DNA from 3 places in the Paraburkholderia sp. J11-2 genome. Region 2 is predicted to be linked to each of the others. Evidence: riboswitches for the same ligand, from Rfam matches in the RefSeq annotation. Region 2 holds a riboswitch; each other region holds the start of a gene.

Region 1 (10,197 bases), on a different contig from region 2:
CCGGTGGAGCAGGTGAATTCGCTGCATCACCAGGGAGTCGACCGCCTGGGCGCTGGGCTGCGCCCGGAGGCCGTCGCAACCGACGGACTGATCGAGGCGTTCTCGATTGGCTGCGTGCCGCAGTTTGCGCTGGCAGTTCAGTGGCACCCCGAGATGCGCATCGACGACAGCCCGCTGTCGCTCGCCATTTTCGAAGCCTTTGGTGCCGCCTGCCGTTCGCGCCGTGACGCGCGCGCACACAATGCGCGCGTTTGACGTGCGCCCGCGAGACACAGCAACCCCCTCATCGAATCATGTCGAACACTCAATTTCGCGCCCTGTTCAGTCGCAACTACGCTGAAGCGCGCGACAAATTCCTCAATGCCGCCACCGCACGCGGCCTCGCCGTCGACTCGCATGTCCTGCCGCTCGAAGGCAAAGATGGAGAAGTGCTCGCGACCGATGTCGTGCTCGACGGTCCGCGCGAGGCTGCGAAACTCGTGATCCTCATTAGCGGCGTGCACGGCGTGGAAGGCTATTGCGGTTCCGCGATCCAGACCGGCGTGCTCGGTCTCGGGCGTGTCGCCGACGCCGACACTGCCGTGCTGCATATCCATGCCATCAACCCGTACGGCTTTTCGCATTCACGTCGCGCGACACACGAGAACGTCGATCTGAACCGCAACTTCGTCGACTTCAGCACCGCGCAGCCGGTGAACGAACGCTACGCGCAAATCCACGACCTGCTGCTGCCGGCCACGTGGCCGCCCGCTGACGACAACGAATCGACGCTCGACCTGTTGCGCAGGCAATGGGGTGCCCGCGGCTTTCAGCGTGCAGTCGGACTGGGTCAGTACGTTTTCGCGGACGGTCTTCACTACGGCGGCGCCGAACCGGCGTGGAGCAATCGCACGTTTCGCCGGATTCTTCGCGAGTACGCCCAGCGTTGCCTTCGCATCGGCTCGATCGACATTCATACGGGCCTCGGTCCCTATGGCCACGGCGAGCGGATTTTCGCCTGTCTCGATGAAGGCGGCGCGTTGGCGCGCGCGCGCCGGTGGTGGGGCGACGATGTGACCTCGGTGAATCAGGGCACGTCGACCAGCATTCCGATGACCGGCCCGATTCAGTACGGACAGTTCGAAGCGTGCCCGCAGGCCGAGCACACCAATATCTGCCTGGAGTTCGGTACGCATCCGCCTTCGCTCGTGCTGCCCGCCATGCGCGCCGAGCACTGGCTGCACCGAAGCGGCGGCGCCGACGTGGCGCAGGCCGCGTCGATTCGTCAGGCGCTCAAGGACGCGTTCTATCCGCAGGCCGACGACTGGCAAGCCGCGATCTGGCAGCAGGGGCGCGACGTATTTCTGCAGACCGTGCGCGGTTTGCAGGAGCCAGCGAACGCGACCGAGGCCGGTTGACGCGCCTGCGAACGAACCGCACCCGATAACGGAGACATCATGCGATCTACCCTTGTCGACGCACCCGGCAACTGCCAGGGCGTCCCAAACACAGCGCCGGCCGGAACCGTCAGCGGCCTGCGCCCGGTCATCAGCCGCAAGGCCGTTGCGGCAGCCGTGACCGGCAATGCGCTCGAATTCTACGACTTCGTGATTTACGCGTATTTTGCCGTCTATATCGGGCACGCTTTCTTTCCGGTCGGTGGCCAGTACGGGAGCCTGCTGCTTGCGGCGGCGACGTTCGGCGTGGGCTTTTTCACGCGCCCGCTAGGTGCGGTGCTGATCGGCGCTTTTGCCGATCGTGCGGGCCGCAAGCCCGCACTCATTCTCACGGTTGCGTTGATCACGGTCGGCACGCTGGGAATGGCCGCCACGCCGTCATATGCCAGCATCGGCATGGCGGCGCCGCTCATCGTGGTGCTGTGCCGGCTTCTGCAAGGCTTTGCGCTAGGCGGCGAGGTCGGTCCGGCGACGGCGCTTCTCATCGAAGCCGCGCCACCTGGGCGGCGTGCGCTCTATGCAAGCTGGCAACTCGCAAGCCAGGGCATTGCAGTCGCCGTGGGGGGCGTATTCGGTGTGTTGGTATCGATGACATTGCGTGCGGACCAACTGGCGGCATGGGGCTGGCGTATTCCGTTCATCGCGAGCCTGCTGCTCGTTCCAGTGGCTGTCTATATTCGCCGGAGTCTGCCCGAAACGCTCGAGGACAACGACGCTCGCACGGCGTCTGAGGTATTGGGCGGCGTCGTGCGTACGCATCGGCGCTACCTGGTGCTGGGCGTGTTGATGACGCTCTCGGGCGCGGTCTCCTCGCAGATCGGCAACTACATGACGACCTACGCCATCCAGACGCTGAAGCTGCCGCCAACGATCGCGCAGACGAGCGCACTGGTCGGCGGCCTGTTGACGTTTGCAGGCGGCCTGGCCGGCGGATGGCTGTGCGACATGCGCGGCCGCAAGATCGTGCTGATTGCACCGCGCGTGCTGCTGATGCTGTTGAGCGTGCCGATGTTCCTGTGGCTGCAGGCCGCGCCGGGCGCAACGAGCTTCCTGCTGGTGACGGTGATTCTCGCGTTGCTGACGGCCATGAGCGCAACGGCGGCGATGGTGGTCATGCCCGAATTGCTGCCCGCCAGCTTTCGCAGCACGGGTGTGTCGCTCGTCTACGCAATCGGCACGACGCTGTTCGGCGGCACCACGCAGTTCGCCGTGACGGCCTTGATTGCCTGGACCGGAAGCCCGATGGCGCCCGCGTGGTACATGGTGGCGACCAGTGTGCTGAGCCTTGCCGCCATGGCGATGCTTCCCGAAACACGCAACGTGGACGTGTCCAGATAGCGTTCGGCACCGTGCGCGGCAGTGCCCGCGCCCGGCCAGCTACTCACCGCACCTTCGCATCATGCCGGGCGTAAGCCTGGCAGGGGCGCTCGCGCGCCTGCATTTTCACCATAAAGACAATAGAACGAGACATGAAAAAGACCATGATCGCCGGCCTCGTGCTGGCCGGTATGCACGGTGCTGCGAACGCGCAGTCGAGCGTGACGATTTTCGGCAGCCTCGATACAGGGCTGACCTACGTGAGCAACGTCCACGGCAGTTCGTCTTTCGCCATGGCAGACGGCATCAACAAGAGCAACTCGCTAGGTTTCACGGGTGTCGAAGACCTGGGCGGCGGCAAGCATGCGCTATTCAAGCTGGAAAACGGCTATTCGGTGAACACGGGTACGTTGGGGCAAGGCGGACTGCTGTTCGGCAAGCAGGCTTATGTCGGCCTGGGCGATGCGTCGATTGGAGATGTGACGCTCGGGCGTCAATACGACTTCGCGTACTCCATGATCCGCTATTTGCCGTGCTTGTCGTGTGGCATCTACAGTGTTGAAAACGGCGACCTGGATCGCGTTTCCGGCGAGCGGTTGAACAACACGGTGCAATTCATGTCGCGCACGGTTGCGGGCTTTTCGGCCGGCGCGCAGTACAGCTTCGGCGCAAGTTCCGGCAGCACGACGACAAACGCCGGTCGCGCGGTGAGTGCAACGGTGCAATACGCCGGCAGCGCCTTTGCCGCAGGCGCCTTCTACACCGATATCAATGGCGCCCCCGTCTATGTCGGCATGACTGGCGCGGCGGAAATCTTCGGGCGCCCGATCACGCCCGCTACCGCGTTGCTCGTCGACAAGCAGCGCATCTTCGGATTTGGCGCGACCTATACACCGGGTCAATGGCGGGTGTCAGCGGTTTATACCAATACCCATCTGGAACTTGGAAACGCCAGCGCACAGGATCAGGTGATTCACGTCGGCGGTGAGTATCGGCCCCGGCCCGATCTCGTGCTCGCTACCAAGCTCACGTACGACAAGCTCGATGCGTCGCATTGGCTCACGCTCTCATGCGGCGTGGACTATTTGCTCTCGAAGCGCACAGATGTCTACCTCGACGTGCATGCGCAGCGAGCATTCGGGGACAGCACCAAGGCATCGATCGCGCTGGCCGGCACTTCGTCGACAGACAGCCAATTCCTGTCGCGTGTGGGCATCAGGCATTTGTTCTAGCCGTTCTCGCGGGTACGGCCTGATTTTCGGGGGCGACGCTCTGGTCACACCCCGACGCCCAGCGGTGATCAGAGGTCTCCGCGCACTTCACCGGTGCCCAGCACGTTGCGCTGCCGGTTGACCTCCGCCCAAAGCGCATCGCTGTCGTCGTCGCGCAGCAGGACCATCCAGTCCAGTTGATCGTCGGTCACGCCGAAGTATTCCAGGATCTCCCTGCGAACGGCATCGACGAACTGCGCGTATTCCGGCGTTGCCTGGGCCTGCGCGTGCAAGGCGTCGTATGCCGCATCGTCCACGCCGCCGCCGTGCTCGTCGATGTAGTGCGAGATCCACTGGTCGCGTTCGCGGTCGTAGTCGGCCTCGGCGCGCATCGCCTGCACAGCCGTGTAGAAGTCCAGTTGGGCAAACGCGGCGATCGCCGCCGTTGTTGCCTCGTCGAATGGGGTTGTCATCGCATATCTCATGTGGGCCGTGGCACATTATCGCGCGGGCCGCGACTGGACGCCCGAGACTCCCTCACTTTCGCAACTGCGATGCCCGCGCAGGCGGCCTGCGGCGCGTTCGAACGCTGTCGATGCGGCAGCTGCCACACACCGCGTTCTGCCCGGGTACGCCCGCCTGGGGGCTTGCAGCGCTGGCGATAGAGGCGTAACGTTGTTGCAGGAGATGGCATTCTCCTGGAACCGCCCCGACGGGCTAATGATGCCTACCGGCCTGGGAACAGGCACTGTCGGTGCATGCGGTTTCTTCGCTGGCCCCACCTGTGTCTGTGCCGTCAAGACGGCATCTCCCGGTTCACATCGTCACAGCCCAACCTTCGTTGGGCTTGGGTTTCGTCGCGCTCTGCCAAAGGCGTGGCGACGAGGGACTGGAAATGGGATTTCACAGCATCCTGTTTGAGACACCCGAAGACGGGCCGCTTGCTGGCGAAGTGCACGAGCCGGAGTGCTTTGGCGACCTGAATCTCGACCAGATTGAGCTGAAGCTCACGCAAGGCTATGACGAGTACGACCTGAAGCCGTTCTTTCGTACAGCGCTCGATCGTGAGAGTGCAATACGGTACCGGCACGACGTGATGCGCGACCTCGGGAGCCACGAGATTTCCCGCTGTATTCACGCCTTTGCGCAGTCGATGCGCAAGATGCGCTCAGCGCTGGCACAGGCAGAGAAGCTTTACTATCCGCGACAAAAACAATGGTGGTTTCTCGAAGCTGCGTTCCGGTATTGCGATGCGCTTGGGACGTTAGAAGCCACGCTACATGAGACTCACCCGAAGTCGGCAGGCTTGCGCGAGTTCAGCGCGTGGCTTGCAGGGTATCTTCGTGGCGAGGACTTCATCGGACTCAGGCGAGATGTGGTGGACCTGCAGACGGCGCTGGAAGCCGTTAGATACGCGGTGCACATTCACGGCAACGCGGTGGCCGTGCTGAATGACGACCGCGAGAGCGATTACAGCGCATACGTCGTGGCTATTTTCGAGCGATTCAAGCAGGGTGAGGTCAAGGACCACAGTGTCGAGGTCAAGGAATGGCCGGAAATGAATCACGTCGAGGCACAGATACTGGACTACGTCGCCAGGCTCCAGCCTCAACCATTTGCGATGCTCGCCAGCTTCCAGCTCAATCACACTGACTTCCTTGACGCCACCATCGCCTCATTCGACCGCGAGGTGCAGTTCTACATCGCGTACGACGCCTATATTCAGAATTGCCGGGAGCAAGGTCTTCCATTCTGCTTCCCGGTGGTTTCGTCGTCGAGCAAGGCCGAACGTTGTCACGATACGTTCGACCTCGCGCTCGCGCACAAGCTGTGTGCAGACAAGCTTCCAGTTGTGCGCAACGACTTCTGGCTGGAGCGTGCTGAGCGCATTATTGTTGTCTCGGGTCCCAACAACGGCGGCAAGACGACTTTCGCCAGAGCGTTCGGGCAACTTCACTACCTCACGAGGCTGGGTTGCCCGGTGCCCGGCAGTGAGGCGCGCCTGTATCTCTGCGATCAGCTCTTTGCACATTTTGAGCGTGAAGAGAATACGAAGGACATGCGCGGCAAGTTGCAGGATGACCTCATGCGCATGCACGCCATCCTGGCGCGAGCCACGCCCCGCAGCGTCATCGTGATGAACGAGATTTTCAGTTCCACGACGCTTGCCGATGCGCTATTTCTCTGCCGCCGGATCGTCAACCGGATTATGGAACGCGACGCGCTTTGCGTATGCGTGACCTTTGTCGAAGAGTTGGCCCGGCTCGGCGCGCAGACAGTGAGCATGGTCAGTGAAATCTGCCCGTCCAATCCGGCGCAGCGAACGTTCCGTATTCGCCGAAAGCCCGCCGATGGACGCGCATACGCCGTCTCTGTGGCCGAGCAGTACGGGCTCACCTATGAACGCCTGAAGGAGCGCCTTGCATCATGAAAGCATGGTTGCTCTATGCGCAGCGCGATTTCGACTGGCATCGCGGTGAACAATGGAACGAAACCACGCTCACGCGGGATCTCGAACTCGCCACCGTCTTTGCGGCGATGGGGGCGGGCGACGAATTTCTCGAGGGTGTGGCGAAGAAGGTCGTGACCGTCAGTCTGGATGAGCTTGGCGACATTCTTTATCGACAGGCCGTGCTCAGGGATTGTCTGAGCCACGAGGCCGTTGTACGGCGGCTCTATGCGATTGCCGTGGAGGCGCAGGAGACGGAGCGCAAGAGCTTCTACTGGGGATTGACGGCTTCGGCGAGCAGCGTCCTGCACTCGGCCCGAGACCTCGTGCAGGCGTATTTCGCCTCGTTGGTGAAGTTGCGCCAGCTCGCGGACGACGAAACGTCGTCATTCGAATCGGCCGGGTTCAGACGGTTCTTCGCGATGGTGCGCGAAGCGTTGCCGGATGACTATTTCGCAGCTGTTAAGCATTGCCTGAGGGAACTCAGGTTCAACCGCGGTGTGCTGATGAGTGCGCAACCAGGTCGTGGCAACAAGGGCACCCGCTACGTTTTACGCAGACCCCACGAGCCGGACCCGAATCTGATTCGCCGTCTATTCGCAAGGCGGCCACGCTCATACACGTTCCGCATTGCCGAGCGAGATGAGAACGGCGCCCGTGCGGTCGCCGAACTTGAAGCGCGCGGCATCAACCACGTTGCAAACGCGCTTGCCCAGTCGGCTGATCACATCAAGCGCTTCTTCGCGATGTTGCGCGCGGAGCTTGGCCTCTATCTGGGTTTCATGAATTTGCGCAACAGACTGGCAAAGCGAGGTTTGCCAGTCTGTTTTCCTGTGCCTTTTCCGGTTGAGCAGCGCAGGCACAGCTTCTCAGGGCTGTACGACATCAGTCTCGCACTGCGTGTGGAGCACGCACCGGTGGGCAACGATGTCGACGCGAACGGCAAGGATGCTATGGTCGTGACCGGCGCGAACCAGGGCGGGAAATCGACTTTTTTGCGTAGTATTGGAATCGCACAAGTACTGCTCCAGGCGGGCGGCATCGTCGGCGCCTCGGCATTTGAAGCAAACGTCGCGACCGGGATCTTCACGCACTACAAGCGGGAGGAAGATGTCACGATGCAAAGCGGAAAATTCGACGAAGAGTTAAGACGCATGAGCGAGGTCGTTGACCATATCCGGCCTCACGCGCTCTTCCTGTCAAACGAGTCGTTTGCATCGACCAACGAACGTGAGGGCTCGGAAGTCGGTAGAGCGATTATCGAGGCTCTGCTCGAGGCGCGCGTAAAGATATGCCTTGTCACGCATCTGTTCACGTTGGCAAAGGGTCTCGCTACTGAATGCGCGTTTCCCGCAGTCTTTCTGCGGGCCGAACGCCGGGAAGACGGCGAGCGCACGTTCCGCCTGATTCAGGGAGAGCCGCTGCAAACGAGTTTCGGGCAGGACTTGTACCGCGCCTTATTCGAGGAAGACGCCATGGAGTCAGACGATGCTGGGCATAGGCAGGAGCGTTCGCCACGCGTTAAGGCTTGACCCCAGGGCAGCAGCCAGCGGGGCGTCGTCGCTTCTCTGGCTTTTGGCCCGGCACAGTTCATTAACTTGATCAGGAGGTGTTTATGCAAGGTAGTCAACTGACCATCTATGCGGCTAATCAGAGTCATCGCGTCCGGCACCTTTCTGTCGTTGACTGGATACTTGAGGAAGCCAGGCATGCGGACATTCATGGCGCCACGGTGGTCGAGGTAGCCGAAGGTGTAGACCACAAGGGAAAATATCATGCGGCTCGCTTTTTCGAGCTTGCGGAACAGTCGGTCGCCGTCACCCTTATCGCCGGAGATGCGCAGATTGACAACCTGCTCGACACGCTCAACGGCGGCGGTGTTCCCCTCTTTTATACGCGTACGCGAATCGAATACGCCACGCTTGGAACGAAAGCTGCGGACTGAGGACAGAACACGCTGAGCTTGTGCCCTATGTCGCGCGCGTGCGCTGCAATGCAGCACATGTCGGCGCCAGACCCTTGCACTAGAATGGATTGAGGGTCCTTCGGTGCCGGGTCGGCACCGAAGGACCTTCCGGCTGCAGCTTCTGCTCAGCGGTCTCCCGCGCGTGGAGGAGGGCATGAACGGCTTTCAGCTTACGTTTTACACCGAACATGACCGCCATCACGGACATCGGACGGTGTGCGAATGGCTGCTTCACGAAGCGGGCCGCCTGGGAATCCACGGCGTCACAGTGATCAACTGCGCGGAGGGGACTGGGCATGCCGGCGCACATCATGGGGCGCATCTGCTGAATCTCGCTGACCAACCGGTGCAGGTTATTCTCGCCGTCACGGAAGACGAGGCGCAGCGCATGCTCGACGCCGTTGAAGCTGAGCACGTTCACGTCTTCTACACGCGGTTTCCCGTCGAGTTTGGGGTGCTCGGTGCGGACTCGCAGCAGGCAGGGAAAGCGCGCTTTTCCCTATTCGGTCATAAGCCGAAATAGTCACTTCACACCATGCGCCGCCAGGTCTTCGTACTGCGAATCTGCGGCGGCGGCGCCGGCGTGCTATTCACGCGCGTGTGAACTATTCTGAAGTGGTGACTAGCGGCTGGTTTTCTTCTACGCATTCGACAGGAGGTGTGCCATGTCGATGTCGACCACTCTGCAGGAACGCCTGCGCAGCAAGGGCTCACGCTACGAAATCGTGCGCCACCCATACAGTCATTCGAGCATGGAAAGCGCTGCGGCAGCGCACATTCCCGGCGACCGCCTTGCAAAAACCGTACTGCTCGAAGACGAGCACGGCTATGTGGCCGTCGTACTGCCCTCGACCTATGCTGTGCAATTGTCGGAGCTTTGGAACAAGACAGGCCGCAGGCTCGCCCTCGCGACAGAAGCCGACCTGCGCGAGCTGTTCAAGGACTGCGATGCTGGGGCATTGCCGCCAATCTGCGGGGCGTATGGCATGAAAACCTATCTCGAAGCGAACCTGGCGGGGCAGCCGGACATCTACTTCGAGGCGGGCGATCACGAAGAGCTGGTTCATATGGAAGCGGACGAGTTTCTGGCGCTGATGGACGACGCGGAGCGTGCCCATTTTGCAAGGCGCATGCGAGGCATGAGTGGCCGCGCGTGAGTGAGCGGTGCGGGGCCGCCGCGCATTGAATGTCGACGTAGCGGTAAAACTCCCACGTTCGCGTGCAGATCTCGCGCGACGAAAGGGCGCGCTCGTGCTCGTACGAATGGGCGGCAGGACGCGCGGGCGCGGCGGCGATACCCGCGGCATCGAAGGAACGCACGGCGGCGACTCAAGGAGCGAACGATGAAGTTCTATGCGCGTGAGTACGAAGGGCGTCTGGAGGTGTTCAGCTTCGATGGCGTTTATCGAATCCGTATCACCCAGTTGTGCGGCGCGGCACAAAAAGCGTTCGTGGATACCGTCCAGCTATGGATCAATGACGGCGTATCGGCAGACGAAGCCATTGCGCGAGAGGCAGAGTCGCTGGCCCGGTTAATTAAGGAATACTAGAAAATCCGGCGTTCGGCGAAGCCGCGACGTGCTCACCCGCCCCGTAGGAGAACCCGGATGGCCTCGCCCGAAGAGATCAACGCCGACATGCTTGCCTTCTGGAACGGGAACGGCGGCGACATCTGGGTGGCGCGACAGGCGCACACCGACATCACGCTCGCGCCGGTGACAAACGCCTTGCTTGCCTTTGCCGCACCGCATGCCGGAGAGCGGGTGGTGGATATCGGCTGCGGTTGTGGCGCGCCCACGCTGGAATTCGCGCGCGCCG
Region 2 (10,197 bases):
GCCGCCGCTGTGCTTTACCCACACCCAGCTTCTGGCCCAACGCACGGAACCGCCCTTGCGGGGCCGTCTCGTTCGCCAGTTACGCAACATGGCACACACGGCACTCGAAGTACTCGACGCGCCGTCGATCGTCAGCTCCTCTGAGAGCGCCATAGCCGTACGACATATGCTTTACCAACTGGCTCGCGATGGCATGCCCCGGGAGGAGTCACCTTGTGTGTGTCCGGTCTGCGAGGCGATTCGCACAGGGCGCACCCAGTGGCTGACGTCTGCGGCGGAGAACGTGCGTCTTGAACAACCTGGCTGGATCACGCTCCCGACCTGTCGAAATCACCTGTTCCTTTGCCTCGCGCAGCCAGACCGGGAACTGCAGCGCGCGGCGCTTCAGCGCTATCTCGAGGGCGTGCTGGCCGCTCGCCCGGTCGCGCCTGTGCCGGGAGCCAGCAACGCTCCGAAACGGCGTCCGCGCAGCAGGCTCCGGTGGTTTAATGCGGCAGGCAGCGCCGCCCGCGCGAATGGTACCGCGCACGCCTCTGAAACCGTTCAGCGCGAATCGTGCCCTGGCTGTGACACCGAAGAAATTGCAGCGCGCCGAGCCATTGCCCGGTTGATCAGGGAAGTGAGCCGGGCGAAGGATGACGATCACGCTGCGCGGGTCACCTCCGGGGTATGCTTGAAGCACTTCGCAGAGGCGCTTATCTACGCATCGGATCCGTTGATCGAACACCGACTTAACACCGCGTTATGCAATGCCCTGCACCGGGATCACCACGCACCGCCCGCGCCCGAACTCCGCAAAAGTGTTGGCGTCCAGACAAAGGCGCTACTTTCCGGCGATGCCTGAGTTCGGTCCCGCATTCCGACGGCTGACCCACGCGAACACGGGAAGGGCAAGCAGCTGCGAAATGACGCAGAAGGCGACTGCGCCCGTGATCGACCTGTCATAGATCCAGCCAATCAATGCGCTACCGGCAAACCAGCAGACCCCGTAGGTGGCCGTGAAGACACCGAACGCAGACGCCCGGCGCGCCCGGCTTACCATCGGCGCCACGGCCGCGGGAATGATGGACTCGTGAACTCCCATGCCCATGCCCCAAAGCGCGGCGCCGAGAACGACGTATTCCATGCGGCCTGCAAGGAACACCAGTGGCGCGAAAGCCGCAGCGACGATGGTCAACGCGATCAGGACGCGAAACCCGTACCGGTCAAAAAGTCGTCCGAGAAGAAGCGACGCTCCCCCACTCACCGCCATGGCGACCGCGTATAGCAGCGGCACCCAGTCCACCGGAATCACCCGATGGATTGACCAGTGATACGCGATCAGCGGGTAGTCCGCAAAGCCGGCGGCGACGAGGCCCGCCCCCGCAAGATACACCCAGTAGTCCAGAGGATAACGATCGACGACTGCGTCCTCCTTGTCGCGTTGCTCCAGGTCCTCGGGGCGCGGAAAGGCGATACGTGCGAGCGCGACGAAGCACAGATTGAAAGAGGCGGGGATAGCCAGGACGGCAAACGCAAAGCGATAGTCTCCGCGCACGGCGACGATGGCAGCGACAATGAGCGGTCCCACCATGGCGCCAAACTGGTCGAATGCTTCATGTATCCCGAAGGCCCAACCATAGCCACCGATTCGTTTTGCCGCGCTGGCGAGCATCACGTCTCGCGGCGGATTGCGTATGGCCTTGCCCGTGCGCTCCAACACGATCAGGACCGCTGCGAGCTGCCAGCTCTGAACGAAAGCCAGGAGCGGAACCGCACTCATCTGCACGACGTAGCCCGTGATAGCTATCGGCCAGAACTGGCGCGACGCATCAGCCAGTCTCCCCGACACGACGCGCAGCCCGTAACCCAGCAGTTCGCCAAACCCGACCACAATTCCGATGGCAGCAGCGGACGCACCCATTGTGGCGAGCCATGGGCCGAGGACACTGCGCGCCCCCTCATAGGTGCAATCCGCGAAAAGGCTGAGGACGCCCACGAGGAGTACGAACCTCATGGCGCGTCGTGCAGCGAAGCCTCCATCGGTGCCATTCATGACAGTCTCCGCTCGCGACGGAAATCGCGCTGCCTAGCGTTCGTGGAAACGCAACTCGGGATGCATCTGGATATGCAGGAGGACGAGCCATCGACTCGGGCAGTTATCGGCAATCGACGCTACGCGTGGAGGGAGGCCGTCGAAGCCCAGAAACCGCTCGTGCGCCGCGGTTTCATAGGCCCTTTTCGCATCCCGGCCGATCCATGTCATTGCCACAGGCATGGTCACAGCTCCCAGGGCCATGAACCACCATCGCTGCATTCCTGGATAGATCGCGATCGCGAGAAATGAGAAAGCCCACGCCAGCACTTCATTCGCAAGCAATGCATAGGCCACGAGCATCATCTGCCCCTTCAACCGCTCCTTTTTTGCATCCCACGTCATGGCGTCTCCCCATGTGCTCAAAACGGACTTAACTCTCGACTACCGCTCCTTCGCAGGGGAGGAAGACGGCGCGCACGTTATGGAGGCCTTTGCCGTGTGCGCCCCAGAACGCCCTCACCTTGCTTTCAAGGTCGATCAGCTCGATGCAGTGCGGGAAGCGGTGATGCGCGGCCTCAACGTGTTCATGGTGGACACGGTCTCCGTTCAGATAACCGGCATGGACCCGGTGAAGGACCGCCTGCTCGATACCTGCACGCCGGGCGTGCTCCAGCAGGTGGCATGCGAGACTCGGTCGCGTGAAGCGCTGCCAGAAGCGTTTCGGTTCGTGCGCGTGAGCACGTTCAGAATGGTGAAAATACAGGCGAAGCGAAATCAGTTTGGACATGGTGTTCAGGGGAATGGTGTTCGGGTCACGACTGGGTTGACGATGCAGCGGCGGCCGCCGCACGACGCGCACGCCGAAGCGCCGGAATGTCAGAAAGACGCATTCCCGCAGGCAGAAGGGGGTGCTTGGCATGGCCGACGCGCTGGGCGCGATAGATGCCCGTATGGCCGGAAAAGAGATAGGCCACAACGCACGCGAGTGCTGCATACACGGCAATGTCCGAACCGAACAGTTCAATGGCCATGATGGTCGATGCGATCGGCGTGTTCGCTGCACCGGCAAACACGGCGACGAAACCAAGACCAGCAAGTACGGGGATCGGCAGGGCCAGCACATGTCCCAGCGCGTTGCCAAGCGTCGCGCCGATGTAGAACAGCGGCGTTACCTCGCCGCCCTTGAAGCCGGAGGCCAGCGTGACAGCTGTAAAGGCAAACTTTCCGGCGAAGTCGTAGACCGGCAGCGGCCCGTTGAATGCCTGGACGATCGTGGGAATACCGAGACCCAGATATTGCGGGACGTTCAGGAGCACGCCTGCCAGGGCGACGATCGCACCGCCCAGCAGGGGTCTCGCCGGCGCGTAGGCGATCTTGCGCTTGATCAGCGCGGACAGCGCGTGGGTCGAGTCGGCGAACAGCATGCCCACCACGCCGAAGGCGATTCCTGCAACGATTACCGAGGCCGCGCCGAGTGCCGTGACCGGCGGGACCGCCGGAATGCTGTACACCGTGTGATGGATACCCCAAACGCGGCAGACCTGATCCGCCACGACCGATGAAGCAATACAGGCAAGCAGCGCGTCGTAACGAAGGCGGCCGATAGCGAGCACTTCCAGGCCAAACACTGCGCCGGCCAGCGGCGTGCCGAAGACGGACGAAAAGCCCGCGGCAATGCCACCCATGAGGAGAATCCGGCGCTCCTCCTTTTCAAGGCCGAAGAGCGCCGTTACCTGGTCGGCCAGCGCACCGCCCATCTGGACTGCCGTGCCTTCACGGCCCGCCGAGCCGCCAAAGAGATGCGTCACGACGGTCGCGATCAACACGAGCGGCGCCATGCGCTTGGGCACGATCTTTTTCGGATCGTGGACCTCGTCGATCAGGAGGTTGTTGCCGCCTTCGACAGACTGCCCCACACGGTGGTAGACCCAGCCCATGACGAACCCTGCCAATGGCAACAGCCACAGCAGCCACGGGTTGTCGAGGCGGATATCGGTTGCGCGATCAAGCGCGTAGAGGAAGACAGCGGATGCGGTGCCGGCAAGTGTGCCGAGGATGGATGACAGGAGCAGCCAGCGCGCCATGTAAGGCACCATGGCCACCTGCTCGAGAGACTTCAGGTTTTTCATGTTTTCCAGGTTTGAAACTTCATCAAACCCGGGCGACGGGGGCCCCCGCACGGACGACCTACGACCTCCTTCACCCAGGAACTCGTAGGCATCATCAGCCGCTGACGCGGCGGTTACGGGAGGTATGCCATCTCCGAAAGCCGTGCGATTTTAAGGGACGACGTTTTCCCCTGCAACCGGGCTGTCGCGAAAAGGACGCACCACCCCACCCACCCGCCCGTCGCCAGACGGGCGGCGATCCAGGCCCCGCCAGGGCCTGGTGCGGCTGGCAGGACGAACGCTATAGCAGCGTGAGGAAAAGGATCGCGATCAGCAATCCTCCGATCAATGCGAGATAAAAATTCAGATTGCCCGACTGCAGGGCGCGCAGCTTCTCCGCGCACCGGTTGACAATCCGTACCGCAGGATCAAACAGGTGTCGCTCGAACAGGTCGGTTACGCCTGCCGAAAACACGAGGCGCTTGATGAAGTACTCGCGCTGCTCGTGCTCGCGCGTGGTACTGATCGTCGGCTGGTACACAAAACTGTAGAACGTGCGCATCGCGTTCGAGAATGTCAGCGCGGTGGTTATGGCGTCGCGCTGGTTCGTTGTCATGCCACCAAACCAGACGGGGACACGCCTGACGGCGCGTCGCCTGGTGAACCACAGCAATGCCAGAGGCAGGATTGCCAGCAGCGGCATCACAATAATCAGCTTCGACGGCGAGATGAAGGCGAACTTGTCAGTCAGGGGAACAAGCAACCAACCCGCGACCATCGCCTGCGGACTGTTGGCGTTGAAAAGCGCCTGCGCGTCTGCGGCCAGTGCGTTCAGCCAGAGGGGTGCACCGACCGCCACCGCAAGCACGCAAAGGCCAAGGATGCCGACCGCCAGGGCGTTTGTGCGAGGCACGAGCGGCGTCACGTCGACATCCGGCAAGCCAAGCAACCCCAGGCCGAAAACCTTGACGAAAGTGGCCAGCGCAACCGCCGCCGCAAGTGCAAGTCCGGCGCCGGCAAGCACCAGCGCAAGCCGCCCGACAAACGACGAAAGGTGGAAGCCCTGGAAAACGGACTGGAATACGTACCACTCGCTGACGAAGCCCGCCTGCGGCGGGACCGACGCGAGACTCATCGCGGCGAACAGCGCCCCGAATCCGAGCAGAAAGCCGCTGCGCTTTAGCCAGCCGCGCGAGATGATGTCGTAGTTCCCGGAGGCAAGGAAAATCCCGTCCGCGGTCAGAAAGAGCGCGCCTTTCGCCAGCGCATGACCGGCGAGATGCAGCATCGCCACGGTCCAGGCGAGCCCTGCGAGATCCGGGAGATGATCGGCACGAAAGAGTTGCGTCACGCCAAGCATCACCACGGCGACCGATGCGTTCTCAGCAGACGAATAGCTCAACAATGCGCGCCAGTCGTCCTGCTGGAACGCAAAGAGCACGGCGAGGATGGCACTCACGACGCCCACCGCGATGGCGATCACGCCCAGGCCGAACGCCGTATCAGGATGAACAGCCACGTTGAGCCACGTGTTCCACCCGCGGCTCAAGGCGAAATACGCGGCGTTGAGCACGACGCCCGAAAACAACGCGCCGGTCGCCCCGCTGCCACTCGAATATGCCCTCGGAAACCACTCATAAAAGGGCAGCAAGCCAAGCTTCGCGCCGAACCCGACGAGGAGCGCAATCCCCGCAAACCATGACACGACGTCGCTGGAGGTCGTCGCATTGACAACGAAATTGCTGAAGCCAATTCCACTCGCTGCGTGGTCGAGCACAATGATCGCAAATACGAGCGCGACCGCCCCCACCTCCAGAAGGGCAAGCATCAGCAAGACGGGTTTTGCTTCGTTTTCCTCTGCACGTTCCCCCGCGAGCATCAGCGCGCCGCCGAGACTCATCACCTCCCATGCCACCAGCAGCGCGGTCCCGTCCTGCAGGCCAGTCACGCCGAGCGCACCGAGAAGGCTGAATGCCGCCCCCGCGTACCAGCGTCCCGAGCGCCCCGCAAGCGGCGACCCGAGCCAGCAGGCGAAGATGGCCGGGACGAGCCCGAAACCGAGTAACCACAAACCCGACGGTTCGACTGCGAACGAGACTGGGTGAGATGCCAGCGAGACGCCCAGTCTTACGGGCGACGTGCCCAGCGGCAAGGCGACGAGACAGGCGAGCATCCCGAGCACACAGCCTGCGCCAAGCAGCGCGCGGATCGGGCGATGCATGACCCGTAGCGGGGAAAGGATGGCGGCCAGCACCCAGGCCGCGGCCGCAATGCCCAGCAAGTGGTTAGCGTTCAATCCGGCCTCCCCTCATTCGCTGCTGCGCCCGCCCGACGATCATCAACAGCGCGTGAATCAACGCCGCAGGGTTGGGCGGGCAGCCTGGCAGATAGACATCGACGGGCACGACACCGTCAAGCCCGGTACCCGATGCGTAGTTGCCGCCCGAGACGCCACCGGAAACTGCGCAGGTGCCGGTTGCAATCACCCAGCGTGGCGCCGGCATCGCTTCCCAGGTCTCGAGAAGCGGCCCGTGCATCGCCTTCGTGACCGGGCCTGTAACCAGCAACACATCGGCGAAGCGAGGCGATGGCGTGAAGAAAATCCCTAACCTGTGCAGGTTATAGAAGGGATTGTTCAATGCCTGCAACTCGGATTCGCAACCGTTACACGACCCCGCGTCTACGTGCCGGATATGCAGGCTGCGTCCAAACGCGCGTCGCCCATGTTCCATGACCTCGCGAGGGATGCGTTCGCTAAATGCCGTGTCCCATTTGAGATCGAGCCGCTCGCTGACACCCAGCGCCCAGTCCGCCGATGGGGTAAAAGCCGCAGTCGGGCAGACTTCCGCGCAGCGCTGGCAAACAATGCAACGCCCCCAGTCGACTTCCGGGGTTGCGGCTTCATCGTCCTGTGATCTGAAACTGATGGCGTGAGTCACGCAGGCCTGTGCACACTCGTCGCAGTTCGGCCGGCATTTCGACGGGTCATAGCGCGGCATGCCAAGCACTCCCCGCTGCCCGTCCTCGCCGCCCTTCAACGGCCAGTCGGTGCTCGCGCTGCCTTCCTTGAGTCCAAACCAGGTCCAGAGTGACATGGCATGCGTTCCTCAAATCGTCTGCGATGGCTACCGGGCACAGCCCGAGATCGTCAGCCCGAAACTTGCCTCATTGATTGCGTAGTCCATCATGTTGCTGTCGTGCACGGTCGATGGAAACACCCGCCAGTTTGCGAACGACGGCGACTTGATCTTCACGCGCAACAGCCGCCCGTCGGTGCCGATATGCACGGCATACAGAACCGTCCCGCGCGGCGACTCCGACCAGCCGAGCCCTTCGGAGCCCGCCACGGGCATGCATACAGCAGATAACGCGCCTTCGGGGAGCCCCTCGGCGATGGCCCTGTCGACGAGTGCGATACTCGCGCGCAGTTCCGCGATGCGAACCCGCATCCGCGCTGCGGCATCCCCTTCCTGCGCCACGGCAACCTCCGGTTTCAGCGTGCGATAGGCTGCATAGGGATGATCGCGCCTGAGATCACGATCCACACCGGAGGCACGCTCGATCGGTCCGGTCGCACCCTGGTCAAAGGCGAGCTCCTGGCTCAAGGGTGCCGTGGAGATCAGACGGTCGAGATGACTGGTCGTTCTTTCAATCAGCCCGATGTATTCGTCAATCTGCGGCTTCAGCACCCCCAGCCCTTCCCTGATGGTTTCGAGATCAAGCTCACTGCGCACGCCGCCCGGCCACACAAGGCTGCGCAGAAAGCGGCTGCCGCTGGCGCGGCCGTTGATCTGTTTCGCCCGCTCCTCAAGCAGTTTTCCCTGCGCTTCGCCGACCTTCAGGGTCGTCGTGTGGCACAGGTGCCCCAGGTAATGAAGATGGTTGTAGATGCGCTCGAGCTCCGCGGCGAGAAGCCGGATCCATTGCGCCCTGACGGGCACTTCGCAGTCCGCGGCATCCTCGATGGCTTCGACATAAGCGATCGCATGCGCCACGCTGTCAATGCCTGCTACCCTCTCAGCGAGCAACGTGGCCGACCCAACATCCATGCCCTCGAACTGTTTCTCCATCCCGCGGTGCTTGAGAAACAGGTTCGGGTGATAGTGCAGGATGCCTTCGCCAAGGTAGTAGAAAATGAACTGGGCGGATTCCAGTACGTCAGCGCGGACCGGCCCGAAGGGAAGCAACTGCACATGCTTGCCCGATACGGCTGGCAATACCGGAGCCGGCAGCGTTGCCGCGACGCTGTCTCGTTGTGAACCGGAAGGCTCAAGGGGTCCCCGATCCGTTTGCGGCAGGAACGCCGTCACCAGTCTCTCCGGCTCGGGGTGTCCCGAAAACGCGATGCCGCTCATTTCCATGACTTCGCGCTCATGCCAGCCAAGGAGCGGGCTGATTGCCGCAAGGCTTGGCACGGAGTCCGCCCTCACCGGAACACGCCAGCCAGTGAACGTCTCCTGACCGGGCAAGGTGGCGACGTATCGCAACTCTGCGTCTGATGCACTCGGGAACCACGCATACACGCCCTGAAAGCGGCCGCCTGCTGCGACCAGCGCCTGCGCACGCCCCATCAGCTCGTCTATCGACAGCGTCACGTACTCGCAGTTCGTCATCGCGCGCCTCCGCCGAGATCTGTCGCGACGACACCGAAATAGCGCCACAGCTCCTGCGGCCACCAGATCCCGAGCACGAATACGGGTACGAGTGCCATCCACATTGGTAACGTCATCCACGGGCTGACCTCGACGCCGTTGGCAACAGATGCGACAGCGGCATCCGGCGTCCGCGTGTCGAAATACATGGTCCGAAAGTGATTCAGGAATCCGATGAAGATCACGATCAGGAGCAGCAGCAGCACGATAACGGCCCATGCATTCGGAGTAGCGAACCCGGCGCGCATCAGCGCTAGTTCGCTCAGAAAGAGACCGAATGGCGGCGCACCCGTGATCGCGACGGCTCCTGCGATCCACAATGCCCCGGTCACCGGAAAGCGTGACCAGACGCCCCGTATGGCATCCATGTCCTTCGTCCCATAAACACGCATCACGTTCCCCGCACCGAAGAACATGAGCGACTTGTTGAGCGAATGGTTGAGCATGTGATACAGCACCGCGGCGATGGCAAGCGAGCCGCCGAACCCAAAGCCGAGAGCCAGCACACCCATATGCTCGACGCTCGAATACGCCATGAGCCGTTTTATGCCCTGCTGCCGCACGATGAACAGCGCAGCGACGAACAGCGAGAATGCGCCGAAAGCAACGAGAACCGTGCGCGGGAGCATCGATCCGCTCGCCGCATCCGTTATGGTCAGAAAGCGGGCGACGCCGAGCATCGCCGTGTTCAGTAGTGCGCCCGACAACATGGCCGATACGGGTGCCGGACCCTCGCTATGTGCGTCAGGCAACCACGTGTGCATGGGTGCGAGCCCTGCTTTCGTCCCGTAACCCACAAGCACCAGAAGAAAGGCCATTTGCGTGAGCGCTGGGCTCATGCGCGGCGCTGCGTGACGCAAGGTATCCCACGTCATGTCGTATGTCGGGCCGAGGACAAGACTGCCCGCCCAGTAAAACAGCACGGTCCCGAGCAGCGCGAGGCTGATGCCGGCGGACACGACGATGATGTATTTCCACGCCGCTTCGATGGCTTCCTGGCCGCGCTCGAAGCCCACCAGAAACGTGCTCACCAGCGTCGTCAGTTCGATGGCGATCCAGTACACGCCGATGTTATTCATCAACGGGCCGCAGATCATCGTCGCGGCAAACAACGCAAACAATGCGTAGAAGCCGGGCAAGCGCCCCTCCTCCTCCCTGAGAAGACGCATGTAGCCGACAGCGTAGACGGAAGCCAGAAAATAAACGACGCAGGTACAAACAAGGGTCCACGCGCCCAGGCCGTCGAAAAGAACGTATCCGTTAATAAACGTCCTCGATCCGTCGACATGGATGACCAGCCATAGCGACGCGACGAGACACGCGACAGCGGCCGCGAGGTTGGCGTACTCGGCCATTCTCACGTGCTGGCTCGCGCCAGCAACCAGGGCGGCCAGCACCGGTGCGAGGACGACAATCGCCA
Region 3 (10,197 bases), on a different contig from region 2:
GCGACCGTGCGCAAGGATCAGGCAATCAGCCTCGCATTCGACATGTTCAATGCCGAAAACGACTTGTATTGCCACTAGCCGTCGCCATCCGTCACTAGCCGTGCCAAATTGCGCGTGTAGTTGAACGGGACCCGCTTCAGAATCCGCGCCTCAGGTTACGGTCGCGCATCGGGTCCGGCGTCTTTTGCGTGAGCCGCAAGATGCCCTGATTGTCGAAGTAGAAGTGAAACATCATGTAGTCGATGTTGTTCTCGACGTAGCGGTAGGACCAGACTTCCCGCTGCATGCGCGAAAAGTATGCTGTCTCCGCGGGCCGGCCGAAATTGATCAGGACATCGTCGCGGGTCCACTCGTTGACTCTCGCGCGATTGAATTCGCTCTCCTGCATGACCTGGCGCACGCTCACGACCTTGCCGTTCGTGTCGATGTCGGCAACGGTGTTCGTCGTGCCCATCGGCTGGGTCGGCCACATGAGCCGTTTGCCGCCGTCCGGCAGGTTATAGGTTTCGCGCGGCGGCCCAAGACGCGCGATCAACGCGGACTGGTCGGTGCCGGGCTCGATGCTTTGCCACGGCTGGGCGCAGCCGGTCACGAGCGCCACCACGGCGGCAAGCCACGCGCGCTTCACGATGTTGGACAGCGTCCCCATTCACGCACCCCTGAGCCACGCGCCTGGCGGGCAACACGTGCAGATCATGCCGGGCGCGGCAGATGCGGACAATCGGACCATGGTCCTACCGCCAAGCCACCCGTGGCGGCGGCGGGGCAGCGCGGCGCACGCGTTTTCCCGTTGAAAACGAAGCGCCAAAGTGTATGCTTTGCTCTGATGTTCGGGCTCCAGAATACCGGCGGCGCACCCGCACGAGCGCGCGCGTCCCGTCCGCGGTTCGTTCCCTAACGTTCCCTACCCCCGGGGTGCGGAATGATCAAGCGCATCACGCTGATTGCGGCCTCGGTCGCCCTTGGGTGCCTCGCCACCCTCGGCCCCGTTTTCACGAGTCTTTACGTCGCAAACAAGGACGTCCAGCGGCGCGACCGTGACGAACTCGGCGAGTTCGCCAGCAAGGCGGTCATGCGCACGGACCTCGTCACGTACCAGGCTTTTGCCGCCCTTTCGGACCTGGACCGGGAACCGGGTGCGCCTTGTTCGCCGTCCAACCTCGAACAGGCCGCGCGCGTCATCTACAACTACCGGTATGTTCAGGACGCCGGCACCTACGCCGAAGGGCGCTATCTCTGCTCTCCGCTGCTTGGCGACGTGCGCAACAAGGACCTCACACTGCCGCCGCCCGACTATCGCAGCAACGACGGCTACCTGGTGTGGTTCCTGCAGAAGAGCCCGCTAAGCGAGGCCCGCAAGGACATTCAGATCGGCCGCAACGGCCACTACGTCTCCATCGACCCGGGCTCCTATGTCGATCTCATCGATCCGGCGAAACGCCCCATCGCCGTGGTCCAGATTACGACGGGCAAGCTGCTCGCCGTCTCGGCCGGCGCAGATCCGGACGACATGCTCGAAGCGTGGAAACATGGCGGCAACGTGAAGAGCGACGACTGGAATTACGCGGTCGCGCAGTCGTCGACACGCCCGCTTGGGGTCGTGGTGAAGTCGCCGCGCAGCAGCGTTGCGGGCGACTGGCCCAAACTGCTCGCCGCGTGGCTGACCATCGGCGTGTTCGCGGGCGCAGCGCTCGGCTGGCTCGCCTACAAGCGCGTTACGCGGCAGCTCTCGTTTCCCGCAACGCTGTCCTGGGCCATTTCACGGCGCAAGATCGACGTGGTTTTCCAGCCCATCGTGAGGCTAGCCGACAACCAGTGCGCCGGCGCCGAAGCGCTGGTGCGCTGGACGCTGAACGGTCGCGCCATCTCGCCCGACGTCTTCGTGCGCGTGGCCGAAGACAATCACCTCATTCAGCCTTTGACCGATCTCGTGCTCGAAAAGACCATCGCGCAGCTCGGCAAATTGCTGGCCGCCAATCCGTCGTTTTATGTCTCGATCAATGTGAGCAGCGAGGATCTGCAAAGCCTGCGCTTTCTGAACCTCGTTACCGCATCGCTCAAAGGAACAGGCATCGCGCCCGCGCAAATCCGCATCGAGGCGACCGAGCGCAGTTTCATGAACGCGGAAGCCACGCGCAGTGTCATTGCGGCATTCCGGGCCGCCGGTCATCCCATCTATATCGACGACTTCGGCACCGGCTACTCGAGCCTCGCGTATCTGCAAACCTTCGAGATCGACGTGCTGAAAATCGACAAGTCGTTCGTCGATACGATCGTCCAGGATACCGCTTCTAGCGTGGTCGCGCCGCACATCATTTCGATGGCCCACGAGCTGGGCCTGCAAATCGTCGCCGAGGGCGTGGAGACGGGGGCACAGGTGACGTGGCTGCGCAACAAGGGGGTTCAGTACGGACAGGGCTGGTATTACGCGAAAGCGATGTCCGCCGGCGATCTCGCGAAATGGCTGGGCAAGCATCGCGTGCCGCGTGAGGCGAACAGCATGCCGGCGATTTAAACGCAGCAGAGAACGGCTTAATTCGCAAACCTGAATACCGAAACGGCCTGCTGCAACTGCGCCGCCTGATCGGCCATCGAGCTTGCGGCAGCGGCCGCCTGCTCGACCAGCGCCGCGTTCTGCTGCGTGACCTGGTCCATTTGCGCCACCGCCCGGTTGACCTGCTCGATGCCCGTGCTCTGCTCGCCCGAGGCGGCGACGATTTCGCCCATGATGTCCGTGACGCGCTGCACCGCCTCCGTTACCTCGACCATCGTCGAGCCCGCGCGCTGCGCCAGCGTTGCGCCGTTTGCAACGCCCGCCGTCGAGGCTTCGATCAGCTCCTTGATCTCGCGCGCCGAAGCCGCGCTGCGCTGCGCGAGCGCGCGCACCTCGCCCGCCACGACCGCGAAGCCGCGCCCCTGCTCGCCGGCGCGCGCCGATTCGACGGCGGCGTTGAGCGCAAGAATGTTGGTCTGGAAGGCGATTTTCTCGATCGTCGCGATGATATCGGTCATGCGCCTCGCGTCCTGCGCCACCTCACCCATCGTCCTCGCCACTTCGCTGACCAACTCGCTGCCGCGCGCCGCAACCTCCGAAGCGCCGCGCGCAAGCCCGCCCACCTGTCTCGCGTTCTCGGCATTCTGGCGCACGGTCGAGGTTAGCTGCTCCATGCTCGTCGCGGTTTCGCCGAGCGACGCCGCCTGCTCTTCGGTGCGTTGCGAGAGATCTGTGTTGCCTTGCGAGATTTCGCGGGCAGCAAGAAGGATAGAACCGCTCGAGTCTTGAATGTTGGCGACGATGCCAGTCAGTTGCACACGCATCTCGCCCAGCGCGTGCAACAGACTACTCGAATCGCCGGGTCGCATTGTTACGGATACCGAAAGGTCTCCGGCTGCAATACGGCCTGCAATTTCCATGGCGTAAGCCGGCTCGCCGCCCAGTTGGCGTGAAAGCCGCCGCGAAATCAACCAGGCTAGCAGCGCGCCGGTCGCGACCGCCCCGAGCAGAATCGCAATGACGAGCGCGCGCATATGCTGGAATTGCGCTGTGGCTGCGGTCTGCGCGTTTTTCGCCTCGCGTTGCAGCGAATCGATCAGCGCGGCCACGCTGTCGCCCAACGCAACGCTCGCCGCAATCGCGCGGCGCACGAGTTCGGCGTTGTCCACGCCTGCGGGCACGGGCGCGAAGCCGATTTGCTGATGCACGATCGCTTCCCATGCGGAGGTCTTCTTGAGCACGTCGTCATAGAGCGCGCGGTCGCCAGCCGACACGCCTGCACCGGCGTAGCGATCGAGCGACTCATGCATGCGCTTGAGCTGCGCGACGATGTCTTCCTTCAGATGGTTGCGCCCCGCTTCATCGGCGTAGCCCAGATTCGCCGCGTCGAGGTCAGTGCTCAACTTGCTGCGCGCCGCTTCCTCCAGCCAGAACTGGCCGCTCATGTGCCGGTTGCAGATTTCATCGGCAATATCATGCATCGACGCCAGCGACGAGACGCCGGCAATACCCACGGCCACCGCAAATACGATCACAACGGCGAATGCTGTCAGCAGCTTTTTGAACACCGTCATGCGATCGAGCCACTTCATGGCTGTCCCCTTATTCGATTCCCTGTTATGTGGCTCACGGCGAGACCCTGCCTCGACGCGAGCGCGGCAAGCTTGACTCATCCCCCACACCAAGGGTAGGAGGCGAACCGATATAGGGAGAATCAGCCAGCGCTTCTGGCGTCGTCCGCTCACTTCTGCTAACGAGCCCGATGCGCTTCGCTTTCAGGTGGACAAGACAACGATGACGCGATGCCGGAGACTCAATCGCTGCTCCGTACACGGCGCAACGCGGGAATGTCCGAAAGACGCATGCCAGCGGGCAAAAGCGGATGCTTCGCCTGCCCCACGCGCTGCGCGCGGTAGATGCCCGTGTGGCCGGAAAACAGATAAGCCACCACGCAGGCCAGCGCCGCATACACGCCAATGTCGGCGCCAAACAGCTCGATTGCCATGACCGTCGAAGCGATCGGCGTGTTGGCGGCGCCAGCGAATACGGCAACGAAACCAAGGCCCGCGAGCACCGGCATCGGCAAGGCCAGCACATGCCCCAACGCATTGCCGAGCGTCGCGCCGATATAGAACAGCGGCGTGACTTCGCCGCCTTTGAAGCCCGATGCCAGCGTCACGACGGTGAAGCCGAACTTGCCCGCGAAGTCGTAGACGGGCAACGGATGATTGAACGCTTCGACAATGGTCGGAATGCCCAGGCCGAGATACTGCGGCACGTTCAGCGCGGTAGCGGCAAGCGCCACGACGATACCGCCCACGAACGGACGCGCCGGCGCGTAGGCAATCTTGCGCTTGATGAACGCCGAGAGCGCGTGGGTCGAGTCGGCGAACAGCATGCCCACTACGCCGAATGCGATGCCCGCGAGAATGGCCGAGCCAAGTCCGAGCGGCGTGACATGCGGGACGAACGCAATGCTATAGACCGTGTGATGGATGCCCCACGCGCGGCACACCTGGTCCGCGACCAGCGACGACGCCACGCAGGTCAGCAGCGCGTCGTAACGCAGGCGCCCGATTGCGAGCACTTCCAGCCCGAAGATCGCGCCGGCCAGCGGCGTGCCGAACACCGACGAAAAGCCCGCTGCAATGCCGCCCATCAGCAGAATGCGGCGCTCCTCGCGGTCGAGGCCGAAAACGTGCGTGACCCGGTCGGCGAGCGCGCCGCCCATCTGCACCGCCGTGCCTTCGCGTCCGGCCGAGCCGCCGAACAGATGCGTGACCACGGTGGCGACGAGCACGAGCGGGGCCATCCGCTTGGGCACGATTCTTTGCGGGTCGTGGATTTCGTCGATCAGCAGGTTGTTCCCGCCTTCCACCGGCTTGCCGACACGGTGATAGACCCAGCCGGTCGCGAAGCCGGCAACGGGCAGCAGCCAGAGCAGCCAGGCATGGGCGACGCGGATGTCGGTTGCGCGATCGAGCGCATAGAGGAACAAGGCGGAGGCGCTGCCCGCCAGGGCGCCAAGCACGGACGAGAGCAGCAGCCAGCGCGCGAGGTACGGAACCATCGCGAACTGCTCGATAGACTTCAGGGATTTCATTGCGGTCCAGGTTTGCGTTTGCTTGCACGGTTGCAAATCACCTGGGCGACAGGGGGGGCGTCGCGTGGACGGCCTACGACCTCCTGCACCCAGGAACTCGTAGGCATCATCAGCGCTGCGGGAACGCAGGGCGGTTACGGGAGGAATGCCATCTCCGAAAGCCCCGTGATTTTATGCGACAACATAAGACGCTGCAACAGGATCGTCGCCGCGCTGGCGAACCTGCGGCCCTCAGTTTTGAGCCTGCTGCGCGCCGGCCGGGACGAGCTTGAGCGTATGAACGGCGGTACCCGGCAGGAACGGCGCTGCGTCGCCACGCACCCATGTTTCATGTCCCGCGAGAAAGTACGGCGACATGGGATTACCCGACTGCCCGCCCGGCATCTCAAAGATCCCGTCCTGCTCGCGCCCCGGCGACACCGCGAAACGCTCGGACGCGCCAAACGCCGGCGACTGCACGCGCGGCATGTTGGAGTCGCCCGGCAACGGGTCATGCGGCGCGCTGAGCCAGCCGCGAACCCACGGCAGCCACTCCGGCACCATGCGCGCGAACGGATGCGCAATTGCCGCGCGGTTGCGCTCGCCCCAGCGTGCGTCTTCGAGCTTCGTGCCATTCGTGCCATTCGCACCATGCGGCAAGCTAGCGATCGTATGGTCGATACGGTCCAGCATGAACGCGCGCCAGTCCGCGAAGGCTCCCGGTATCCAGGCGCGATCGTCGGCGAGTGTCTCCATCGTCGCTTCGTAACGCGAGTTCGCCGCGCGATAGCTGAGGCCCGGCGCAATCGCGGCCAACTGTTTGTCCAGTACACCGAACCATGCCTGGTAGAGCGAGTCGTAAAACGCGCGCACGAGCCGGTAGCCGACGGCATCCACATCGGCGCGGCCGTCCCACGCCTGGACCAGCCGCTGGAATTCGGCGCGTTTGGGATGACCGTCGAGTGCGCGCGCATCGAGCGCGTCCAGCGCGACACGTCGCCAGAACTCGATCCAGAACGCGCGGTCGTCGGTCTGCACCGCGAGCAGGTCGCGCTCGCTCGCATGCGGCAGCGCGAACAGGTCATTGCGAATCTGCGTGGCGCGCGCGCCGAGATCCGTGCCGGCGTCGCCGATGCGCGCCACGTCCTCCAGCGGCACGGTACGGTTGTTCGCGGTCCAGATGCGCCCGGCCGGCGGATCGACGCGCACCGGATACGCATCGGGCGAACGGTACCCTTGCCAGCCGGCATACGTTTCGGAGCGGTACGGCAAGCTCGCGAGCGCCGCCGCGCCGCCGTCGGCATCCGCGAAGCGCGGCAGCGGCCCGGCAAGCGTCCAGCCGATATGGCCTTGCGCGTCGGCCACCATGAAATTCTGCGTCGGCAAGCCAAAGGTCTGCGCGGCGCGCAATGCGTCGGCGACGTTCGTGGCGCCTTCGAGCTGCATGAAGTTCATGTTGGTCGCCTGTGGATCCTGCGCGACCCAATGCAATGCATAGGCGTGCTCGCCGACAACGAGTTGCGGCCCCCAGCGCGTTTGCACGACCGGCAGATCGACGCTCGCGCCGCCGTTCACATCGAGGCGCTCGTGGATCAGCCGCGCCTTGTCCCATCCGCCGCCCGGCACCCGGTAGCGCAAGGGATCGGCAGGATCACGCTGAAGTTCGACCAGATCGACGAAGCGCGCATAGCTGTTCGTAAAGCCCCACGCGATATGGCCGTTGCTGCCGGCCACGACGGACGGCGTACCCGGCAGGCTGACGCCCGTGATACGCCGCTCGCCGCCATCGGGGGCGGGATACACGAGCGAGAGGCGGTACCAGACGTTCGGCAGCGCGAGTCCCAGGTGCATGTCGCTCGCGAGCAGCGCGCCGCCGTGCGCGCTATGCGCGGCGTCGACCGCGAAACCGTTGCTGCCGACCATCGAATCGACCGCGTTCTCGCCGCCGACGAAACCAGGCACGCTGCTGAGAAGCGAAGTGGCGTCGGGATCGAGATCGGCGGCGGACCGCGTTGCCGGAAGCCACGATGGCGGCGCGGCGGGCAACGCCGCCGGCGGTTGCGGCAATGCGCGCTGCCCGTCGAGCGGGGCGTCCCAATGGCTCGTTTCAGGCAGCAGGAACGCAAGCAGGTCGGCGGGCACGCGCTCGCGCAGCGCCGCACGCGAGAGCACGCGCCTCACCTGGTCGTACTGAAGATCGAAGTACATCGCGTAGACGGTGAGCACCGTGTCCTCGGGACGCCACGGCGCCGGTTGCGTGCGCAACAGCCAGTACTCGAACGGCCGCGCGCGAAGCGAGCGCAGGCCGTCGTTGACGCCCGCCGTATAGCGTTCGATCAGTTCCCGCTGGTCAGCGGAGAGCGCGGCGAGCGCTGCCTGGGCGTGTTCGCGAAAGCGCAAGAGCCGGTCGCGGCGGTCCAGAGGCAACGCCGCCGGTCCGATGAGCGCCGCCATCTCGCCAGCGGCGACCCGGCGCAGCAAATCCATCTGGAAGAAACGATCCTGTGCGTGAAGGAAGCCGCTCGCATACGCGAGGTCGCCGCGCGTGTTGCCCTGTATCGTCGGCACGCCCAGCGCGTCGCGCTCGATCGTCACGGGCGCGGAGAGCGGCGCGGCACGCGTGCCGTCCAGTTGCGGCAAGCTGCCGCGCAATGTCAGCCAGCCCGCCAGGACCCCGGCAACCAGAACGACGACGACAGTACACAACACAATCAGCGGCCACGCGCCGCGGCGCTTTTGCGGAGAAAGGCTCGAACGGGTCATGGCGGCGCATGCGGGTCGTTTTGATTAGCGCCTCCGGGCGCTGCGACCGGATCGGCCAGCCGCCTTACGACCATAGCATGACGCTGCGACAATCTGCAGCAGCCGCGCTTGCTGGGCGTGACACTCTGCCATCTGCCACTGTGGCGCGCGAGGACGACAATGTTGATATTGCGTCCTTTCCGGGATCGCACCGGGACGACATCATGGCAAAGAAGTTTCCGATTCACCCCCAGCACCCCGAGCGCCTGTGCTGGGGCTGCGACCACTACTGCCCCGCCGGCGACATGCGATGCGGCAACGGCCAGAGCCGCACGCAGCATCCGGCCGAACTGCTCGGCGACGACTGGTTCGAACAAGGCGACTGGGGCATCGAAGTCGACGCGACCGGCAAAAGCGTCGCGCTGTGACCGGCGAAATCAAATATGCATGCCGCCAGCCACCTCGATGCGCTGCGCGTTCACCCATCCAAAGTCATCCGACAATAAACCCGCGATAACCGGCCCCACGTCAGTCGGCAATCCCGCGCGGCCGAGCGCGGTGTGTTCCGCTACTGCTTTATTGACCTCCGGATTGTCCCGCACGATGCCGCCGCTAAAGTCGGTCGCAATGGCGCCTGGCGCCACGACGTTGACCGCGATTCGGCGCGGCGCGAGTTCGAGCGCCATATAGCGCGTGAGCGCTTCGACCGCCGCCTTCATCGGCCCATAAATCGCGCGGCCCGGAAACGCGAAGCGCGCAAGACCCGAGGAGACGTTCACAATCCGGCCGCCGTCATGAATGAGCGGCAGCAGCTTTTGCGTCAACAGAAACGGCCCCTTGAAGTGCACCGCGAACTGCGCGTCGAGTTCCGCTTCGGTGCCGGCGGCAAGCGTGGCTGTGGAAGAAATTCCGGCGTTGTTCACCAGATAATCGAAGCCCGTGGCGTTCAGCGTTCCGAGCGCTTCTCGCAGGCGCGCAACGAAGTCGTCGAACGCGCCAGAATTCGCCATGTTCAGTTGCAGGGCGATCGACTGGCTCCCCGCCTCTGCAACCTGCGCACAAACCTTCTCGGCCTCGGCCCGATTGGTGTTGTAAGTAAAGACCGTGCGGACGCCGCGGCTTGCCAGCCGCAGAACAGTGTCGCGGCCAATGCCGCGGCTGCCGCCGGTGACGACCGCGATTTTCGGGCCCGACTGACTGCCGTTGTTCGTTGCCATTTGGCACCTCTCGCTAGAGTGGATGGCTTCGATTCTCCGCCTGGCGCCACCGGCGAGTGAATACCCGAACCTGCCCGATTCTTGCCTATTCCTGCTTCGCTGACTAACATGCCTCGGCGCGCACTTTCCCTCGCGCGATCCTTAGCGAGCCGCCATGACGAACGAACTGGCCGCCGCCCTGCTGCGCTACACGCAAACGCAGCCCGGCACGAGCCCATACAGCACCGCGGTCGACGGACTGCTCATTCTGCGCTCCGACCACCCCGCGCCGCCCACGTTTCGCGCGGCGCGCCCGGCATTGTGCATCGTCGCTCAAGGCGCCAAATGGGCCAGTTTCGGCGGGGCGCAACTCGAATACCGGGCAGGTCAAGCGCTCGTGGTCGGCGTTCAAACGCCGTCGCGCGGCCGGGTGTTCGAAGCGAGCCCGGACAAACCTTGCCTGGTTCTGATTCTCGAACTGGACCTGGCCATGCTGCGCGCCGTGGCGAAAGAGATGTCGCCTGCGCCCGCGCCGGCGGCAGAGGCGAGCCGCGGCGTGTTCGTCGCGAACTTCGACGGCCCGCTTGCCGATTGCGCGCTGCGCGCCGTGCGCCTGCTGGAGACGCCCGACGCCATCGCCATGCTGTACCCCATGCTCATGCGCGAGATCTGCTACTGGCTGC

Evidence for each region. A riboswitch is a leader RNA that binds a small molecule or an ion and turns the genes downstream of it on or off. The one in region 2 is predicted to bind fluoride.
Region 1: linked by a shared signal. The riboswitch ahead of U5A57_RS19145 (MutS-related protein) and the one ahead of U5A57_RS15085 (voltage-gated chloride channel family protein) in region 2 are both predicted to bind fluoride.
Region 3: linked by a shared signal. The riboswitch ahead of U5A57_RS19625 (voltage-gated chloride channel family protein) and the one ahead of U5A57_RS15085 (voltage-gated chloride channel family protein) in region 2 are both predicted to bind fluoride.

The regions. Positions count from the first base shown of each region.
Region 1 covers NZ_CAJMYY010000013.1:31,149-41,345, forward strand. Annotated here, with positions in the region: gene U5A57_RS19120 (gamma-glutamyl-gamma-aminobutyrate hydrolase family protein) at 1-255, shown strand, start outside; gene U5A57_RS19125 (M14 family metallopeptidase) at 294-1,397, shown strand; gene U5A57_RS19130 (MFS transporter) at 1,437-2,774, shown strand; gene U5A57_RS19135 (porin) at 2,906-3,985, shown strand; gene U5A57_RS19140 (ATP-dependent protease) at 4,054-4,437, opposite strand; fluoride riboswitch at 4,639-4,701, shown strand; gene U5A57_RS19145 (MutS-related protein) at 4,860-6,395, shown strand; gene U5A57_RS19150 (MutS-related protein) at 6,392-7,945, shown strand; gene U5A57_RS19155 (DUF190 domain-containing protein) at 8,029-8,358, shown strand; gene U5A57_RS19160 (DUF190 domain-containing protein) at 8,534-8,902, shown strand; gene U5A57_RS19165 (YbaK/EbsC family protein) at 9,045-9,536, shown strand; gene U5A57_RS19170 (hypothetical protein) at 9,723-9,929, shown strand; gene U5A57_RS19175 (class I SAM-dependent methyltransferase) at 9,987-10,197, shown strand, end outside.
Region 2 covers NZ_CAJMYY010000009.1:187,407-197,603, forward strand. Annotated here, with positions in the region: gene U5A57_RS15065 (hypothetical protein) at 1-844, shown strand, start outside; gene U5A57_RS15070 (MFS transporter) at 824-2,035, opposite strand; gene U5A57_RS15075 (hypothetical protein) at 2,069-2,419, opposite strand; gene U5A57_RS15080 (DUF190 domain-containing protein) at 2,448-2,804, opposite strand; gene U5A57_RS15085 (voltage-gated chloride channel family protein) at 2,830-4,146, opposite strand; fluoride riboswitch at 4,225-4,290, opposite strand; gene U5A57_RS15090 (proton-conducting transporter membrane subunit) at 4,427-6,406, opposite strand; gene nuoB (NADH-quinone oxidoreductase subunit NuoB) at 6,411-7,220, opposite strand; gene U5A57_RS15100 (NADH-quinone oxidoreductase subunit C) at 7,251-8,738, opposite strand; gene U5A57_RS15105 (proton-conducting transporter membrane subunit) at 8,735-10,197, opposite strand, start outside.
Region 3 covers NZ_CAJMYY010000013.1:142,001-152,197, reverse strand. Annotated here, with positions in the region: gene U5A57_RS19645 (transporter substrate-binding domain-containing protein) at 1-78, shown strand, start outside; gene U5A57_RS19640 (hypothetical protein) at 137-649, opposite strand; gene U5A57_RS19635 (EAL domain-containing protein) at 923-2,515, shown strand; gene U5A57_RS19630 (methyl-accepting chemotaxis protein) at 2,533-4,086, opposite strand; gene U5A57_RS19625 (voltage-gated chloride channel family protein) at 4,308-5,597, opposite strand; fluoride riboswitch at 5,691-5,762, opposite strand; gene U5A57_RS19620 (penicillin acylase family protein) at 5,829-8,339, opposite strand; gene U5A57_RS19615 (DUF3079 domain-containing protein) at 8,543-8,746, shown strand; gene U5A57_RS19610 (SDR family NAD(P)-dependent oxidoreductase) at 8,756-9,535, opposite strand; gene U5A57_RS19605 (AraC family transcriptional regulator) at 9,690-10,197, shown strand, end outside.